Regions from separate parts of the Photobacterium makurazakiensis genome, predicted to be linked through region 2. Evidence: predicted binding sites of a transcription regulator. Region 2 holds the regulator's gene; each other region holds the start of a gene.
The links. Region 2 encodes PurR, which represses purine synthesis genes. Its sites were predicted from a motif close to TNANGNAAACGTTTNCNTNA; they were not measured.
Positions count from the first base shown of each region.

Region 1: a site for PurR is predicted at 1,661-1,680, ahead of L4D09_RS03980 (2OG-Fe(II) oxygenase). Genes of this name have one in related genera too.
Region 3: a site for PurR is predicted at 1,029-1,048, ahead of purM (phosphoribosylformylglycinamidine cyclo-ligase). Genes of this name have one in related genera too.

Region 1 is NZ_JAKJSJ010000011.1:80,166-85,784, forward strand. It holds gene fdhD (formate dehydrogenase accessory sulfurtransferase FdhD) at 1-279, shown strand, start outside; gene L4D09_RS03975 (MarR family winged helix-turn-helix transcriptional regulator) at 368-820, shown strand; gene L4D09_RS03980 (2OG-Fe(II) oxygenase) at 957-1,559, opposite strand; tRNA gene L4D09_RS03985 (tRNA-Ser) at 1,967-2,054, opposite strand; gene L4D09_RS03990 (hypothetical protein) at 2,444-2,641, shown strand; gene trxC (thioredoxin TrxC) at 2,803-3,237, shown strand; gene L4D09_RS04000 (methyl-accepting chemotaxis protein) at 3,318-4,934, opposite strand; gene L4D09_RS04005 (MOSC N-terminal beta barrel domain-containing protein) at 5,178-5,619, shown strand, end outside.
Region 2 is NZ_JAKJSJ010000043.1:48,904-54,522, reverse strand. It holds gene L4D09_RS18830 (heme/hemin ABC transporter substrate-binding protein) at 1-470, shown strand, start outside; gene L4D09_RS18825 (FecCD family ABC transporter permease) at 488-1,525, shown strand; gene L4D09_RS18820 (heme ABC transporter ATP-binding protein) at 1,522-2,373, shown strand; gene purR (HTH-type transcriptional repressor PurR) at 2,827-3,840, shown strand; cyclic di-GMP riboswitch class I at 4,045-4,149, shown strand; gene L4D09_RS18810 (TfoX/Sxy family DNA transformation protein) at 4,278-4,868, shown strand; gene L4D09_RS18805 (hypothetical protein) at 5,162-5,557, shown strand.
Region 3 is NZ_JAKJSJ010000052.1:13,231-18,849, reverse strand. It holds gene L4D09_RS21090 (uracil-xanthine permease family protein) at 1-213, shown strand, start outside; gene upp (uracil phosphoribosyltransferase) at 287-913, opposite strand; gene purM (phosphoribosylformylglycinamidine cyclo-ligase) at 1,110-2,150, shown strand; gene purN (phosphoribosylglycinamide formyltransferase) at 2,155-2,799, shown strand; gene L4D09_RS21070 (class II glutamine amidotransferase) at 2,875-3,654, opposite strand; gene lpcA (D-sedoheptulose 7-phosphate isomerase) at 3,700-4,278, opposite strand; gene fadE (acyl-CoA dehydrogenase FadE) at 4,675-5,619, shown strand, end outside.

The DNA.
Region 1 (5,619 bases), on a different contig from region 2:
AAAGTGACACGTATTCGTGAAGATATTGGCCGCCATAATGCACTTGATAAGCTCATTGGTTCAATAGATAAAATCGATACTCAACTTGGTTTTGTTTTAATATCCAGTAGGATCAGTTATGAACTAGTACAAAAAGTGGCAACTTGCGGTATTGGCATACTCGTTGCTCTTTCAGTACCCACAACCTTGGCGATCAACATCGCAAGGCGTGCAAATATTCATATAATCGGTCTCGCGAAGAATGACCGCTTAGTGCTGTATTCTACATGGCTAAAATAGATGAATAAAATGTCAGACATTTAGGATGAAAAATGTTTGTATTAATATAATATGGCCTTTAGCCAAAATATAGATAACGTGTTGATATATGAATAAAAATATAAATAACAGTTTAAAAGAGCAGGGTTATATTTTAAGTGAGCAGGTCGGTCACCTGATTCGTAAGTCGTATCAGAAACATACTGCAATCTTTCAGAGCTTAAGTTATGACGAGCAACTAACGTCAATTCAATTCGCCACACTCTGTACAATTGTTGATCGCGGACCAAGCTCGTTAACAGAACTCGTCAACGAGACCGATATCGATCAGGCGACAATCAGGGGGGTAGTAAAACGATTAAGGGCTCGAGAGTTGATCCAACGCGTACAAGATACCCAAGATAATCGAAAAGTGATTATAACGATAACGCCTGAAGGTCGTGAGTTAGTCGAAAAAATGCTACCGAGTGCAAAAAAAATAACCGAAGAAACATTGAAGAATTTGAATGAAACCGAAAAAGTCGCATTCTTATTTCTGCTGAAAAAAATCACTGAAGATTAATTAATGCCATTAAGCACAACAACGAGAGTTCAAATACAAAAAGCCACTGATAAATCAGTGGCTTCGCCGACCATTATGGACCCGCTCTATCAATTTTTTTGGTTTTTAGATGTAATCAAAAGCGTCTAATGGGGCTTTATCGCGCAATATCCAACAAGCTACCTTTTACACCATTGGTTCGAAACCAACCCGCAATACTGAACCTTTCAACATTTGTTGGTAGTACTTCGTGAGGAAATAGCTCCGATAAAAACACAAGTAGTCGCCCTGATTTTGGCTGCAACGTCATCAATTCCCTATCATCGAGATCATACACCACCAACTCACCACCATCTTGCTCTGACCAACTGTCATTCATATAAAAAACAGTCGTCAAACGGCGGTTTTCATTTCCTCGAAAACAATCGAGATGCTTTTGGTAAAAGTCGCCTTTTTCGTATTTGGTAAAGTGGGCTTCATATTCAAACAAACCAAGAAAAAACTGTTTGTTCACCTCTCGACGGATCACTTCCATTCTTTCAAGAAAATCTTGCGCTGCCACACCTTGCTCAGCAGCAAGCCAATGAATTTTGTCACTACGAATGGATGATTCACGCATCACTTCATCATTACGGCCAATTCGCGCTTTGCTCCACTTCTCGGGCAAGCAGGATTTCAGGGCATCCACCTGAACCGGAGTTAGAAAATCATCCCAGACAAAGTATCCCTGAGTAGCCAACGCATCAATCAACTTTTGCATCACGTTTTAACATATTAAGAAAAGGATGCGGGTTATATAACCAATGGTACGCTGCGACAATTCAGATTGTTTATCTTGTCGATTAATATCACTTCAAGGCCAAAATCAAACGGCTGCGGTATTTCTACGCTCATTCGTCATGGGCGGCTCTTTGATATTAAATGCGTCCATTGCTTTGCGTGGTTTGGAGGGGGGGCAATGTTTGACATGAAAAGTGTAGCGGAGCGATTTTGGTATAGCAGGATTTTCAAATCCCTTTCGCTACCACTAAAACGATGAAAGCCTCGACATTTCTGTCGAGGCTTTCTGAATGTGGCGGAGCGGTTTTGGTATGGCAGGATTTTCAAATCCCTTTCGCTGCCACTAAAACGACGAAAGCCCAGCATTTCTGCTGGGCTTTCTGAATGTGGCGGAGAGATAGGGATTTGAACCCTAGGAGGGTCGCCCCTCGCCTGATTTCAAGTCAGGTGCTTTCGGCCACTCAGCCATCTCTCCGTTGTGCGGCGAATAATACGGGTAATGGTTCCGACTGTAAAGTCTTAAAACGATCAACCGAACATCATTCAACCACTCAGAATAAATAACCGCCTAAACCCATGAATTAAAATGATATTGATGGGAATTTCACCGGCTCTTGGTTGCTATTTTAAGCAATACATTCCTAACTTAGCTAAGTGACGAAAAAATTGATCTAAAACAGTCTATTATTCGCAGAGTGGAATCATCAACAGTACTCGCGTTTCGAGCCCGTGGAAAGCAAGTTTTCATTAGAATTGCACAAATTTGGGATATGTCACAAAGTCGATTTGTTCGTCTTAACTCTGTCACAAACGTTTGATAAAGATAGGTGGATTTCGACGCAGGACTAATTTCAGGAGGTAATTGTGTCTATCAATTCTATCGACCACAATGAGATGGCTAATGTCTCTTCGAAGTGGGATTACAAAGACGAGACAGCGTCTCACGTATCTAAAAATAAGCGCCAGCAAGCAGAAGCACGTCGTCGCATTGAAATACTTCGTGATATCAGAGCAAGCGGCTTAACCATTGAGGAAGCTAGAGATATGGGACTTATTCACTAAGCCACGGTTTGGTGCGTTATTGGCAATACAAACAACCAATATTACAAGGTGAAATCATAACCGATAGATTATTTCTATCACTATAATCTGTTATTCCTGCTTTTCTATTTTCGGGGTAGTCGTTAAATTAGTACGTTAAGAATATCGAATGGAACGTAACTATGACAACAATGACTACCCGCTGTCCTCATTGTAAAGCGATGAACCGCATCCCTACTGAGCGTGTTGGTGATACCGCTACCTGTGGCGCTTGTAAGGAACACTTGCTAGACGGTAAGCCTATTGAAGGTACTACCAATAACTTCTTGTCATTACTACAGGGTGATAAGCCTGTAGTCGTTGATTTCTGGGCCCCTTGGTGCAACCCGTGTGTTGGCTTTGCGCCTGTATTTGAAGACGTTGCTAATGAACGTAATGGCGACGTACGCTTTGTTAAAATTGATACCGAAGCACAGCAGGCGTTAGCTGCCCAATATCGCATTCGTAGCATTCCAACCGTTATGGTATTCAAAGATGGTCAACTGGCTGACACAATCAATGGTGCACTGCCAAAAGGACAGTTCGATCAGTGGTTAAACCAAGCACTTGCGAAATAATCACATTGAATAGATATAAAAAAACCACAAGCAATGCTTGTGGTTTTTTATGGTAAAACGTTTTCTATTAGATGCTTAGATTACACTTTAAAATGTTTAAGCTGTTCACCTAGTTCAGAGGCTGCCCTGCTGAGCGACTGGCTCTCAGACGCCAAGTGTTGTGCTGCGCGGTTAATGTCATCGGTCGCGGTATGAATGTGCGCTACCGTATTATTGACTTCTTCCGTGACGGTTCCTTGCTGCTCAGCTGCTGTCGCGACCTGCATGATCATGTCATTGGCTTCTGCTACTAACGTAGCAATACGGCTAAGCTCCTCCTGAACTTGTTCGGTATGTTCTACACTATTTTGAGTCTGCTCAGTACTCTCGGTCATCGATTCAACCGTTTTTAACGTACTCGTCGTCAGCTTATCGATCGTTTCCTGAATCTCGATAGTCGACTGCTGAGTTCGGCTTGCCAAGTTACGTACTTCGTCAGCAACAACGGCAAAGCCACGGCCTTGCTCACCAGCACGTGCCGCTTCAATCGCTGCATTCAAGGCCAACAAATTCGTTTGCTCAGACACCCCTTGGATCACTTGGGTTACATTGCCTATATCTTCAACACCCATTTTCAGTTCACCGACGCGGGCATCAGAGTTGGCGATTCCCGTTGATACATTATGTATTGACCCAATGGCTTGCTGCATACGTTGATTACTGGCATCAACCTGCGAGTTAATGTCAGCCGTTGAGTGCGAAGCGGTTTCTGCATTTTGTGCAACTTCGGTAATGGTCGCCGTCATTTCTTCCATTGCTGTCGCTAATTGAGCCAACTGCTGATGCTGCTCGGTGATCGACTGGGCACACTGTTCACTTGCAGCGGCAATAGTCCCTGCCATCGCCACCGATTGGTCTGCATTGCTATTTGCCGCTTGTAGGGTAAATCGCATCGAAGAAGAGGCTGAATGTAACGCTGTGGCTATACGCCCAATTTCATCACGTCGATCCATCGAAAAGTCTTGGGTAAGATCGCCCCGCTCAAGGTTTCTAACCAAATGAGTCAGTTTTTCCAGTGGACGGCAAATATCATTACTGATCCACAACCCCAATAACACTAATAAAACAATAACCACAGCACTTAAGCTGAGCTGCTGCACAATGTTATTAAAAAACTGTGCTTCAATATCAAGTAGGTGTACGCCCGTGCCAACAACCCATCCCCACGGTACATAGTTTTCAACATATGAGACTTTTTCTGACACGTCACCACCAGGTGCTATCCATGCGTAGGTCAAAAAGCCTGAACCGGTATTACGTGCAATGGTTGTCATCTCTTGCCAGTGGGCTTTCCCACTTGCATCAGTGACAGACTGCATCGACTGCCCCTCTTGCTGTTGACGCAATGGGTGCATTACCAAGGTATTATCCGTTGCGATCACCCAAAAATAATTATCCCCTTCAAACCGCATAGCAGAAAGGGCTGCCTTCGCTTCTTGCTGTGCTTGTTGCTTGTCTGCCGGGTATTGATCTGAATAAAATTGAACCAAACTAATAACAACTTTCACCTGCTCTTGCATTGCTGTTTTTCGTTCAGCAATGTCATTTTCATAAGCCTGATTTATTTGAAAAGCTGTAATCGCTAACATAAATACTGCTGCACTCGCGATTAGCAGTAGTAGTTTAAACTTCATTCCGTAATGTTTTAATATTCCCATAACACTTATCTTTTGGTTGTAATAATGCCTATAGAATATATAACGACCATATATTAATTAAGATGACAGAAAGCAATGAAACTCTTGATAAACTTCATTTGAACATCATAAAAGTCAATATAATCACACGCTTACACAAAGCACTAATTCGCTATGCGTGGATTTATTTGGCGCTAATTTCAATCAACTTCTGCAATAGAATTTGATAAAATGCTGAGACCTCAAAGTCCAAAAATGACAAGGATGATACCCGTGACTCATTCAGAAACCGCCCAAATAGCACTTTCGCAAATCAATGTATTCCCGATTAAATCAATCGGTGGAATAAGCCAGTCACAGGCTTGGGTCGAAAAGCAAGGTATAAGCTTTGATCGCCGTTTTATGGTCGCGTCTGATGACGGTGTAATGATCACAGCAAGGAAGTACCCGCTATTAGTAAAAGTTTCTGCCGCAATTTTGCCACACGGGTTAGTGCTGAGCTATCCGAACAAAACACCAATCACGTTGAAATACTCTGAATTTCAAATGGCAACAACGGAAGCAATTGTTTGGGGTGATAGCTTTGATGCCTATAGCACAACCGAAGAAGCAAATAGCTGGTTCAGCGACATTATTGGCGTTTCAGTACAGTTGCTTTACACCGGTGAGCAATCAAATCGTGTCAGGGCTAAAATTAATCAAAATG
Region 2 (5,619 bases):
AACTAACAGATACCTCAAGCAAGGCAAAAGCATTAAAAAACGAGGTGAAGGGAAAAGTCACTGCCATTAATGCCAACCTAGCGACTCAAGATAACAAAAAGAAAGTACTTTTCCTGATGATCCACGAAGGTCGCCCAGCCAATGTTGCTGGCCGCAACACTACTGCAGACACCGTAATTCGCCTTGCAGGTGCAATCAACCCAGCAGCAGATGCCGTCGAGTCTTATAAGCCTATTTCACTGGAATCAATGGTGGAAATGCAGCCTGATATCATTCTCCTAAGTTCGCGTACCATGAGTAAAATCGGTTCAGCTGATGAGCTGCTTAAACAAATGCCTTTACTCGCCGCAACACCCGCAGGTCAAAACAAAGCCCTCGCCATGATCGATGGTACTGCCCTAATTGGCGGTTTGGGGCTGAAAAGTTTAAGCGAAGCTGAACGTTTAAACACCGTTTTCTATCCAAATTAATATAAGCATTTATTACTATGCAGTTATACCGTATTCCGACACGTATTATTTTTCCAACTGGCCTCGTACTGCTGTTGCTTGCCATTACATCATCAGTAGTCATCGGTCCGATGGCAATCACCTTCACTGATAGTTTCAAAGCCTTAATGCCTTGGCAATCGGATCTGCCCCAACATATACAAATTGTAATTAACCAAATTCGTTTACCGAGAACATTACTTGGAATGGCAATTGGTGCGATATTAGCGCTATGTGGTGCTGTTATGCAGGGGCTATTCCGTAACCCCCTCGCCGACCCAGGTATTATCGGCGTTTCAGGAGGAGCGAGCTTAGGCGCGGCATTAGCTATTGTGTTTTTTGCTCCGCTTGCCGCATCATTTCCTTTGTTGTTAACACTAGCCACCGTTCCCGTTTTTGCTTTTTTAGGCGGGGCTTTCAGTACCTTTTTTGTCTATTACTTAGGCACAGACAAAAACGGTACTTCTGTAACAGTGATGCTTCTGGCTGGTGTGGCTATCGGGGCACTATCAGGTGCTGCACTTGGCCTGATGAATTATTACGCTGACGACCAAGCCCTACGAGATTTATCACTGTGGAGCATGGGATCACTTGCAGGGGCAACTTGGCCTGGCATCACGCTTTCCTATATTACTCTTGGCGTACTGATGTTTATGTTTGATCGCAACGCCAATGCACTCAACGCCTTTTTGCTCGGAGAAGCAGAAGCAAAACATATGGGGGTTAATGTACAAACACTGAAAAGGTTACTGATTTTACTTTGCGCTGCAGGTGTTGGTATTGCTGTTTCACTCACCGGTGTGATTGGTTTTGTTGGCTTAATCGTCCCCCATCTTGGTCGAATGCTCGTAGGGCCTAATCATAAAGTGCTCTTACCATTATCTGCTCTGCTTGGCGCATTAATTCTTTTGGTTGCCGATATGCTTGCACGTATCGCAGTTGCACCGGCTGAACTGCCTGTTGGGATAATTACAGCCCTACTCGGCGCGCCCTTCTTTATCTTCCTGCTCGTAAAACAAAAAGGGAAAATGTCATGAACTTGATGACAAAAAATAGCGTTGAAACAGGATATGCTATTGATGCTTCAGGGCTTAACCTTAAATTGGGTGATAAAGTACTACTTGATGATTTAGCTATTCAGATCAAAAGTGGTGAACTTACCGCCTTGCTAGGTCCTAACGGTGCAGGTAAAAGCACCCTCTTGAAAGTATTATGTGGTGAACAAGAGTCTACAGGCCATGTTTCCTTTTTTGGTAAAAACCGTGCCGCTTGGCCACCAGCTGAACTCGCAAAACACCTTGGTGTGTTGCCTCAGCATAGTAACCTAACCTTCGCCTTTACCGCGCAAGAAGTTGTTGAGCTGGGTGGTCTCCCCTTAGCGCTGACCAATCGAGAAACGGTAAGTCTTGCTAAAGATAAAATGGCTCAAGTCGATGTCACAAATTTGAGTTGTCGCCTATACCCTACGCTCTCTGGAGGAGAAAAACAGCGCGTGCACTTTGCACGGGTACTGACTCAACTCAGTCGCGCTGGTGAGCAGTGTATTCTGATGCTTGATGAGCCAACATCAGCACTCGATTTAGCGCATCAACATAAAACCCTTCAAGTCGCAAAGTCGTTAGCGAAGTCTGGGGCTGCGGTGATCATAGTGATTCACGATTTAAATTTAGCAGCGCAATATGCAGACCGTTTAGTCATTCTTAATGAGGGAAGAATTCAAGCTGATGGTTGCCCGAAGGACGCTTTAACAGAGGAAACGATCGAACGCGTTTATGGTTGGCCTGTTTGCATTACACAGCACCCAATCGATAATTACCCTATTGTGCTCGCAACCTCCAGCCACGAAATTGAAGAGCCCAAATCAACATTAAAACTGGCTATTTAACGGCAAATTGTTGTTAAACAAACCAAAAATAGCTCTTTTTTCATTCTACTTCATTTGCCTTAAAGCCTTCTTAATCAAACTAAAAAGGCTTTATAAACTTACCGTTTCATCTTTAGCAGAACAATTCACCAGATTTATAACTGGTTATAAATAAACCAATTCGTTCTTATCCATAAATAATCCTGATTTATTAAGACAAGAAACATTGCACTCTTTGCTACACTGAGTAAAATGAGAGCGCAAGCGATTACACTATGCAACAATTGAAACCCTGTAATCGCGATAGAATATGAATACTATAAGAAACGAAGCCGCCCATTCGTGTCGCGGCCTTTTGTCGTTTCTGTTATCTGTACTCAACAGAACAGTGAACTGTTTTAGCAGTGCACTACTCTATTGAGTAAAGCTTAAAATTACCTAGGTCATTTGACCCTTATTATTAGAAGAATAAATATGGCAACGATTAAAGATGTTGCACGTATGGCTGGTGTCTCTACAACCACCGTCTCTCACGTGATTAACAAAACGCGATTTGTCGCAGAAGCAACGCAGAAAAAAGTACTGTCTGCAGTTGACGAGCTAAACTACGCTCCGAGTGCTGTGGCGCGTAGCTTAAAATGCAACACAACCCGTACTATTGGCATGTTGGTTACAAAATCGACCAACCCTTTCTTTGCTGAAGTCGTACACGGTGTTGAAGAGTACTGTTACGGTGCTGGTTACACGCTTATCTTATGCAACACAGAAGGTAACCTTGAGAAGCAACGTGATTATTTACGCATGCTGGCTGAAAAACGCGTTGATGGTTTGTTGGTCATGTGCTCAGACTTGGATGAAAACCTACTCGGTCTATTAGAGCGCCAAAAAGACTTGCCTATGGTTGTCATGGATTGGGGACCAGAAAGCCCTCATACAGATAAAATTCAAGATAATGCTGCGTTAGGCGGCTATGTTGCGACTAAGTTCTTCATTGAGCATGGGCATAAAGCTATCGGTTGCTTAACAGGTCACAGTGATAAAACAGCTTGTCGTGAACGCTTAAAAGGCTTTAAAAAAGCCATGTCAGAAGCCGAGCTGGAAGTCGAATCAGATTGGATTTTAGAAGGCGATTTTGAATGTGAATCTGCAGTTGAAGCCGCTAACAAGATCATTGCAATGGACAAACGTCCAACGGCGATCTTTTGCTTCAATGACATCATGGCGATGGGCATGATCAGTACATTTTCACAAGCTGGTATTCGTGTACCTGAAGATATTTCAATTATCGGCTACGATAATATTGATTTAGCACCGTACTTTTCTCCACCGCTAACCACTATTCACCAGCCTAAGCGCCGTCTTGGTAAAACAGCTATCGAAATTCTGTTGGAGCGAGTGAAAGATAAAGAGCATGAGCACCGTATATTTGAAATGATACCAGAGCTTGTGATTAGAAAGTCAGTGATAAACCGAAACACCAATTCGTAACAAGCCAATAATCACTCGAGATAGAAACGGAGGCTTTTCCTCCGTTTTTTTAGTCTTATCCCTATGCCTTATTAGAATAAACACTCAACTTTGGGTGTTTTTTATAATTAAATAAATACAAGATAAAATAATTTATGGGAGCAAGGTCACGCTATTAAAAGTGGGAGCAGGTTCAAATTTTGCTTCTGCGATATTCTTAAACAGTCACGAACAAGGCAAACCTTTCGAAAGATTGGGACGCAAAGCTTCCGGCCTAAGAGTCCATAGTTTTCAATAACTAGTTCGACTTAAGGTAGCGGGGTTGCCGATGGATATAGCAATAGTGATCAGGCGTCATATTTTACATGATTCTGACATTACTCTTTTGTTAATTTTGCTAATCTGAAATCCTCGCTCTGTTGTTAGGTGACCCTAGATTTTTTTCACCGAGAAGAAGCATGGACAAACCAGTACTTAAAAATTCATTACGACTGTTTAGTTGTTTCAACAACGTAAAATCACGCTCGATGTTTGGCGGATTTGGCATATTCGCAGGTGAAACAATGTTTGCACTCGTTGTTAACGACAAACTTCATCTTCGTGCCAATGCTGAAAACGAACAAGATTTTAAACAGGCAGGCTTAAAGCCATATATTTATAAGAAACGTGGATTTCCTGTTGTTACCAAGCATTTTGCAATTCCAGATGAATGGTGGGAAGACACAACTAAAATACTTAGCCAAGCTAAGCGCTCTCTTGAAGCGGCAAAAGAAGACAAAGAAACAAAAAGTAAGGCAGGACCTGAACGTATAAAGGATCTACCTAACTTACGGCTAGCAAACGAACGTATGCTTAAAAAAGCTGGGATTATCAGTGTCGACGCCCTATTTGAAGCCGGTTCTTTGAATGCTTTTAGAGCATTGCAAGATACCCATCAAGGTACGGTAAGCATTGATCTTTTATGGGCTTTAGAAGGTGCAATTAGTGGTAAGCATTGGTCAGTGATTCCACAAGACCGCCGCTCAGAACTTCTTTCAAAGCTTAGTTAACCCTGCTTAGTACCATTAACAAGAGGTGATGATACACCTCTTGTTAATGCATCGTTTGTGGTATTGCTGCTTTCTATTACTACTTCTCATTATTATAAACTCCATAGCATAGCTAGACGTTTAGATACGTTGACCGCACGTTCAGATTGCTTCGTACACCCCATGAATGACAATTAATTGTCAGTAAATCTGAAAGATTGAATTGCCTCACAAAGCTGTTTACAAAACACTCAACAAGCTTTCTTTACTTTATAAAGCTCGTAAAATAACAGCATCTATTTACGGAGGTTATTATGAACTGCACCAAGCCTTTTCCCGGACAAACGGATCAAATGTTCAAGGATAAGTTTGGTAAATGGCCTCGGCTAATGAAGCTATGCGTACTACTCAGTTTACTTCCCCCTGTCATTGTCCTCATTCTTATCCATAACAACATTGCCTCAATGCCAATGATGTACGATGTACTTGTTTACGTTTCAGGCTTTAACGCCCTTCTCCTTACATGGGGACTACTATTAAAAATACGTTCAAAAAAGTATTGGTATCGTAACTACCATATTGGTAAAACAATGCTACTTGCTGTTGTTCCGATTTTAGCCTGTGGCTATATTCTTTTTACGTCCCCACAACCCAATAAAATAGTCACCCAAGCTCAGCATGACCGTCCCGTTCAATTAATAATCAACTAAACGGCTAAATTCACTTTTTTCATCACTCAGTGAAATAATTCAGCTCTTAATTAGGTCTTTGT
Region 3 (5,619 bases), on a different contig from region 2:
CAGGTTGATTTACATAAAGCGCGTAACCTAGTGATTGTGGCTGTTACTCTTGTATTTGGTATTGGCGGTATGGCATTTGGTATTGGCGAGTTTAGCCTACAAGGGGTAAGCCTTTGCGGTATCGTTGCGATACTCCTAAACCTGATCTTACCTGATGATCTTGGTGAGAATCACGTTGTTGATAACGCTCAAATCGATGAAGACCGCCACTAGCATTGATGCAGATTGCTAAACTTCAGATATAAAAAAACCGGACTATCGTCCGGTTTTTTTATCGCTTGAGTAATTACTTCGTGCCGAAGATCTTATCACCCGCATCGCCCAAACCAGGAACGATGTAGCCTTTATCATTTAGCTTTTCATCAATTGCTGCAGTGTACAGCTCTACATCTGGGTGTGCTTTCTTAAGCGCTTCAATGCCTTCAGGAGCAGCAACCAACACCAGAACTTTAAACTGCTTACAACCTTGCTCTTTCAATAGGTCTAATGTAGCAATCATAGAGCCACCAGTCGCTAGCATTGGATCTACAACCAATGCAATACGCTCATCGATGTTTGACGCCAGCTTGTTAAAGTATGGAACTGGCTCTAATGTTTCCTCATCACGGTAAATACCGACAACACTAATACGCGCACTTGGCATATGCTCAAGTACACCATCCATCATACCCAAACCAGCACGCAAGATTGGCACAACGGTAACTTTCTTGCCTTTGATTTGATCAATTTCAACTGGACCATTCCAGCCTTCAATCGTCACTTTTTCTGTTTCGAAATCTGAAGTCGCTTCGTACGTAAGCAAGCTACCAACTTCTGTGGCTAGCTCACGAAAACGCTTAGTGCTGATATCACCTTCACGCATAAGACCAATCTTATGTTTTACTAACGGGTGTTTCACCTCAACGACTTTCATCTCTGACTCCTAGACACGCAAAATTTAAAAAAAACGCATTATTATACACTAGACCAATTGTAGCTAGATAGTGCTCAGGTCATCGTTTGCTTAAGAATTAGTCAGCAATATTTATTGACGCAAACGTTTCCCTTTACGCCCTGACTGCTGTTATCATAGCCCCGCTTTTTTACTTTAATACGTTGAGGGATCTCCTGTGAGCGACAATAACTCTTCTCTTAGTTACAAAGATGCTGGTGTTGATATCGATGCAGGTAATGCATTAGTTGATCGTATTAAAGGGGTGGTCAAACGCACCCACCGTCCCGAAGTCATGGGCGGAATTGGTGGTTTCGGTGCACTATGTGCCCTACCAACCAAGTATAAAGAGCCGGTATTAGTTTCTGGTACAGACGGCGTGGGCACAAAACTTCGTTTAGCGATGGATTTAAACAAGCACGATACAATTGGTATCGACTTAGTAGCCATGTGTGTAAACGACCTGATTGTTCAAGGTGGCGAACCTCTGTTCTTCCTTGATTACTACGCAACAGGTAAGTTAGACGTAGACACTGCTGCTGCAGTTGTTGCAGGTATTGGTGAAGGCTGTATTCAATCTGGCTGTGCACTGATTGGTGGTGAAACAGCTGAAATGCCAGGTATGTACCATGGCGAAGACTATGACGTCGCTGGCTTCTGTGTTGGTGTTGTCGAAAAAGCTGACATCATCGATGGTAGCAAGGTTAAAGCAGGTGATGCTCTAATTGCTGTTGGTTCTAGCGGCCCTCACTCAAACGGTTTCTCTTTGATCCGTAAAATCCTTGAAGTATCTGACGCTGATTTAAGCCAAGAACTTGAAGGTAAAGCACTATCTGATCACCTACTAGAGCCAACAAAAATCTACGTAAAATCAACACTGAAAATGATGGAAAGCTGTGATGTTCACGCTATTTCACACATTACAGGTGGTGGTTTCTGGGAAAATATCCCTCGCGTTCTACCGGAAGGTACGAAAGCAGTCGTTAACGGTAATAGCTGGGAGTGGCCTGTTGTCTTTAACTGGCTACAAGACGCTGGTAATGTTGATACTTACGAAATGTACCGCACCTTTAACTGTGGTGTTGGCCTTGTCATTGCGCTTCCACAAGAGCAAGCAGATCAAGCTATCAACATTCTGAACGCTGAAGGCGAAAATGCATGGCTACTTGGTAGCATTGCTAACGCTGATGCAAGTGAAGAACAGGTGGAGATCCTGTAAGCCGATGAAAAATATCGTCGTTCTTATTTCCGGTAACGGATCTAACCTTCAAGCTATCATTGATGCCTGTGATTCAGGCATCATTGAAAACGCGAAAGTCGCCGCTGTATTATCAAATAAAGCGAACGCTTACGGCCTTGAACGGGCAAAAGAATCAGGCATTGATGCGCTACATTTATCAGCAGCAGATTTCACAGATCGTGCAGAATACGATCAGGCAATGGCAGGGTTGATTGATAACTACCAGCCTGATTTAGTGATTTTGGCTGGATTCATGCGTATTCTGAGCGGCGATTTTGTTCGTCACTACCAAGGGCGAATGATCAATATCCATCCGTCGTTGCTGCCTAAATACACGGGCCTTAATACCCACCAGCGAGCCATTGATGCCGGTGATACGGAGCATGGGACCAGTGTACATTTCGTTACTGAAGAGCTAGATGGTGGCCCCGTTATCTTGCAGGCTAAAGTACCCATTTTTAATGGCGATACTGTAGAAGAAGTGACCGAACGAGTGCAAGAACAAGAGCACCGAATCTATCCTCTTGTCGCAAATTGGTGTCTTCAGCAGCGGGCAATAATGAACGGTGAGCAAGCCGTTGTTGATGGTAAAACACTGTCAGAACAGGGGTATGCAACGGAAGACTAATCGTCGTCTGGCCCATATCGACCCTATAAAAAACGCGACCTCGGTCGCGTTTTTATTTTTATGAATTCTGCAGTATTACACCGTTCGGTTATGGACCAATTCACCATAATGAAACACACCGAATTCTCCCGGCAGCATTTTATGCCAGCTTTCATCATTCGTCAGCGGTTGAGTTGCAACCACCGTCACCACATCATTGGGTGTCGTTTCTTGTTGAAAATCAATCGTTACATCTTCATCAATCAACGATGCTTGACCAAACGGTGCACGGCGCGTTATCCAGTGTAAATTATTGGTACAGTAGGTAAGTACATACTCACCATTACTTAACAGCATGTTGTACACGCCAAGTTCTTTTAACGTGTCGCAACTCTTCGCGACCAATTTAAACACCGCTTCCCAGTCATCGGTTGGTTCAGGATATTCAGCTTCTAGCTGATTAAGTAACCAACAAAAAGCAATTTCACTATCCGTGTCACCAACGGGCTTAAATCGCCCAGTATCTAAAGATTGATACCCCGTTAACTGGCCATTATGCGCAAAAGTCCAATAACGTCCCCAAAGCTCACGTGTAAATGGGTGGGTGTTTTCTAAATTAACCCCACCTCGGTTTGCCTGCCGAATATGGCTGACAACCGCACAGCTTTTTATTGGGTATTCCTGCACTAGTTCCGCAATACGCGATTGGCAGCTAGGGTTAGGATCTTTAAATGTGCGAAATCCCCTCCCCTCATAGAAGGTAATTCCCCAGCCATCACGATGTGGCCCAGTATTGCCACCACGCTGCATTAAACCTGTAAAACTAAAACAAATATCAGTTGGCACATTGGCACTCATGCCAAGTAGTTCACACATAGTCCATCATGCTCTATCACATAGCCTAGCCACCACAGTCAGTGGTTACTCAGCCATTTCTTTCTCAACCAACATAATCAAGATATGGATGATCTTGATATGCACTTCTTGAATACGGTCGGCAAAACCAAAATGCGGCACACGAATTTCAACATCCGCTAAACCAGCCATTTGCCCACCATCTTTGCCGGTAAGGGCTATTACTTTCATCCCTTTCGCTTTAGCAGCATCAATGGCTTTAATTATATTGCCAGAATTACCAGACGTTGATAGACCAAATAGCACATCGCCTTTTGCGCCGACGGCTTCAAGGTAGCGAGAAAATACATAGTCATAACCAAAATCGTTACTCACACACGACATATGGCTTGGATCAGAAATCGCGATACCAGGGTAGCCTGGACGGTTTTCGCGGTAGCGACCTGTTAGTTCTTCAGCAAAGTGCATCGCATCACAATGCGAGCCACCATTCCCACAAGACAGTACCTTACCACCTTGTTTAAACGACTCTGCTAGCAGTTTTGCTGCCGCTTCAATATCAGCGAGGTGTTTATCATCACTCAGAAAGAGATTCAATACTTCAGAGGCCTCGTTAAGCTCCGCACGGATCATATCTTGGTACATAGGCTCTACTCTAATTCTTCAATATTTTATTACAGCTTGGCTGTTTTTATACGCCTTGACTTGCAGTGTACAAAGAAACACTGAGAGGTGTCGACTCTTGCTGCTGAACATTGTGATTCTTTATCACCAATTGTTCACATAATCGCTCAACAGACGCTGATAACAAAGCATGCTCAGCGACACAACAAAATATCCTGACGAGTGCTTACTCGATAAACACTGCCTTTACATTGGCTGCCAAGACATCTTTACGTAACCTTCCGCCAGCAAAAATTAAATTTAATTTACATTTTATTAAAGATTGAATTACAATTTATATCGAGTGGTTAGACCTCTTACCTTGAATTTCGTATGCCTACATAATAATAACGCTACGCCCATATAAGGAGATAAATCATGGTTACCCTTGCGTACCTACTCGGGCTGATTGGTATAATCGGTGTGCTTGCTTATCACCGCACTAATCTTCGAACCTTTACGATTGCGATTGCAGCTGCGCTAATGCTTGGCTCACTGATTGATGTAACAGGCCAAATAAGCTGGTTAGTTTTCCTCGTTATCGCTATACCGCTAAATGTGCAATCCCTACGAAAGTCGCTGCTTAGTCGCCCTGCATTAAACGCGTTCAAAAGTGTGATGCCAGAAATGTCCCGCACTGAAAAAGAAGCTATCGATGCAGGAACCGTATGGTGGGAAGCAGACTTATTTAGAGGCGCGCCTGATTGGAATAAACTCCATGATATTTCTGCACCACGATTGAGCGCAGAAGAAAAAGCCTTTCTTGAAGGCCCTGTCGAAGAAGTTTGCCGCATGGTCAATGATTTTCAGGTCACGCACGATCTTGCCGATCTCCCCCCAGAAGTATGGCAATACCTGAAAGACAACAAATTCTTTGCGATGATCATCAAAAAAGAATATGGCGGCTTAGCGTTTTCAGCCTATGCACAGTCACTCGTTTTACAAAAGTTGACAGGTGTATCCGGTGTTCTCTCTTCTACGGTTGGCGTACCTAACTCGTTAGGTCCAGGCGAGTTACTCCAACACTACGGCACAACCGATCAAAAAAATCATTACCTCCCTCGCTTGGCTGCAGGGCAAGAAATCCCTTGTTTTGCACTAACAAGTCCAGAAGCCGGCTCTGACGCAGGTTCAATTCCAGATTTTGGTATTGTTAAAAAAGGCCTATGGCAAGGAGAAGAAGTCCTTGGTATGGAGCTAACGTGGAATAAACGCTATATCACCCTCGCGCCCGTTGCTACGGTGCTTGGCTTGGCCTTTAAGCTCTTTGATCCAAACCATTTACTTGGTGACGAAGAGGAATTAGGTATCACTTGTGCCCTG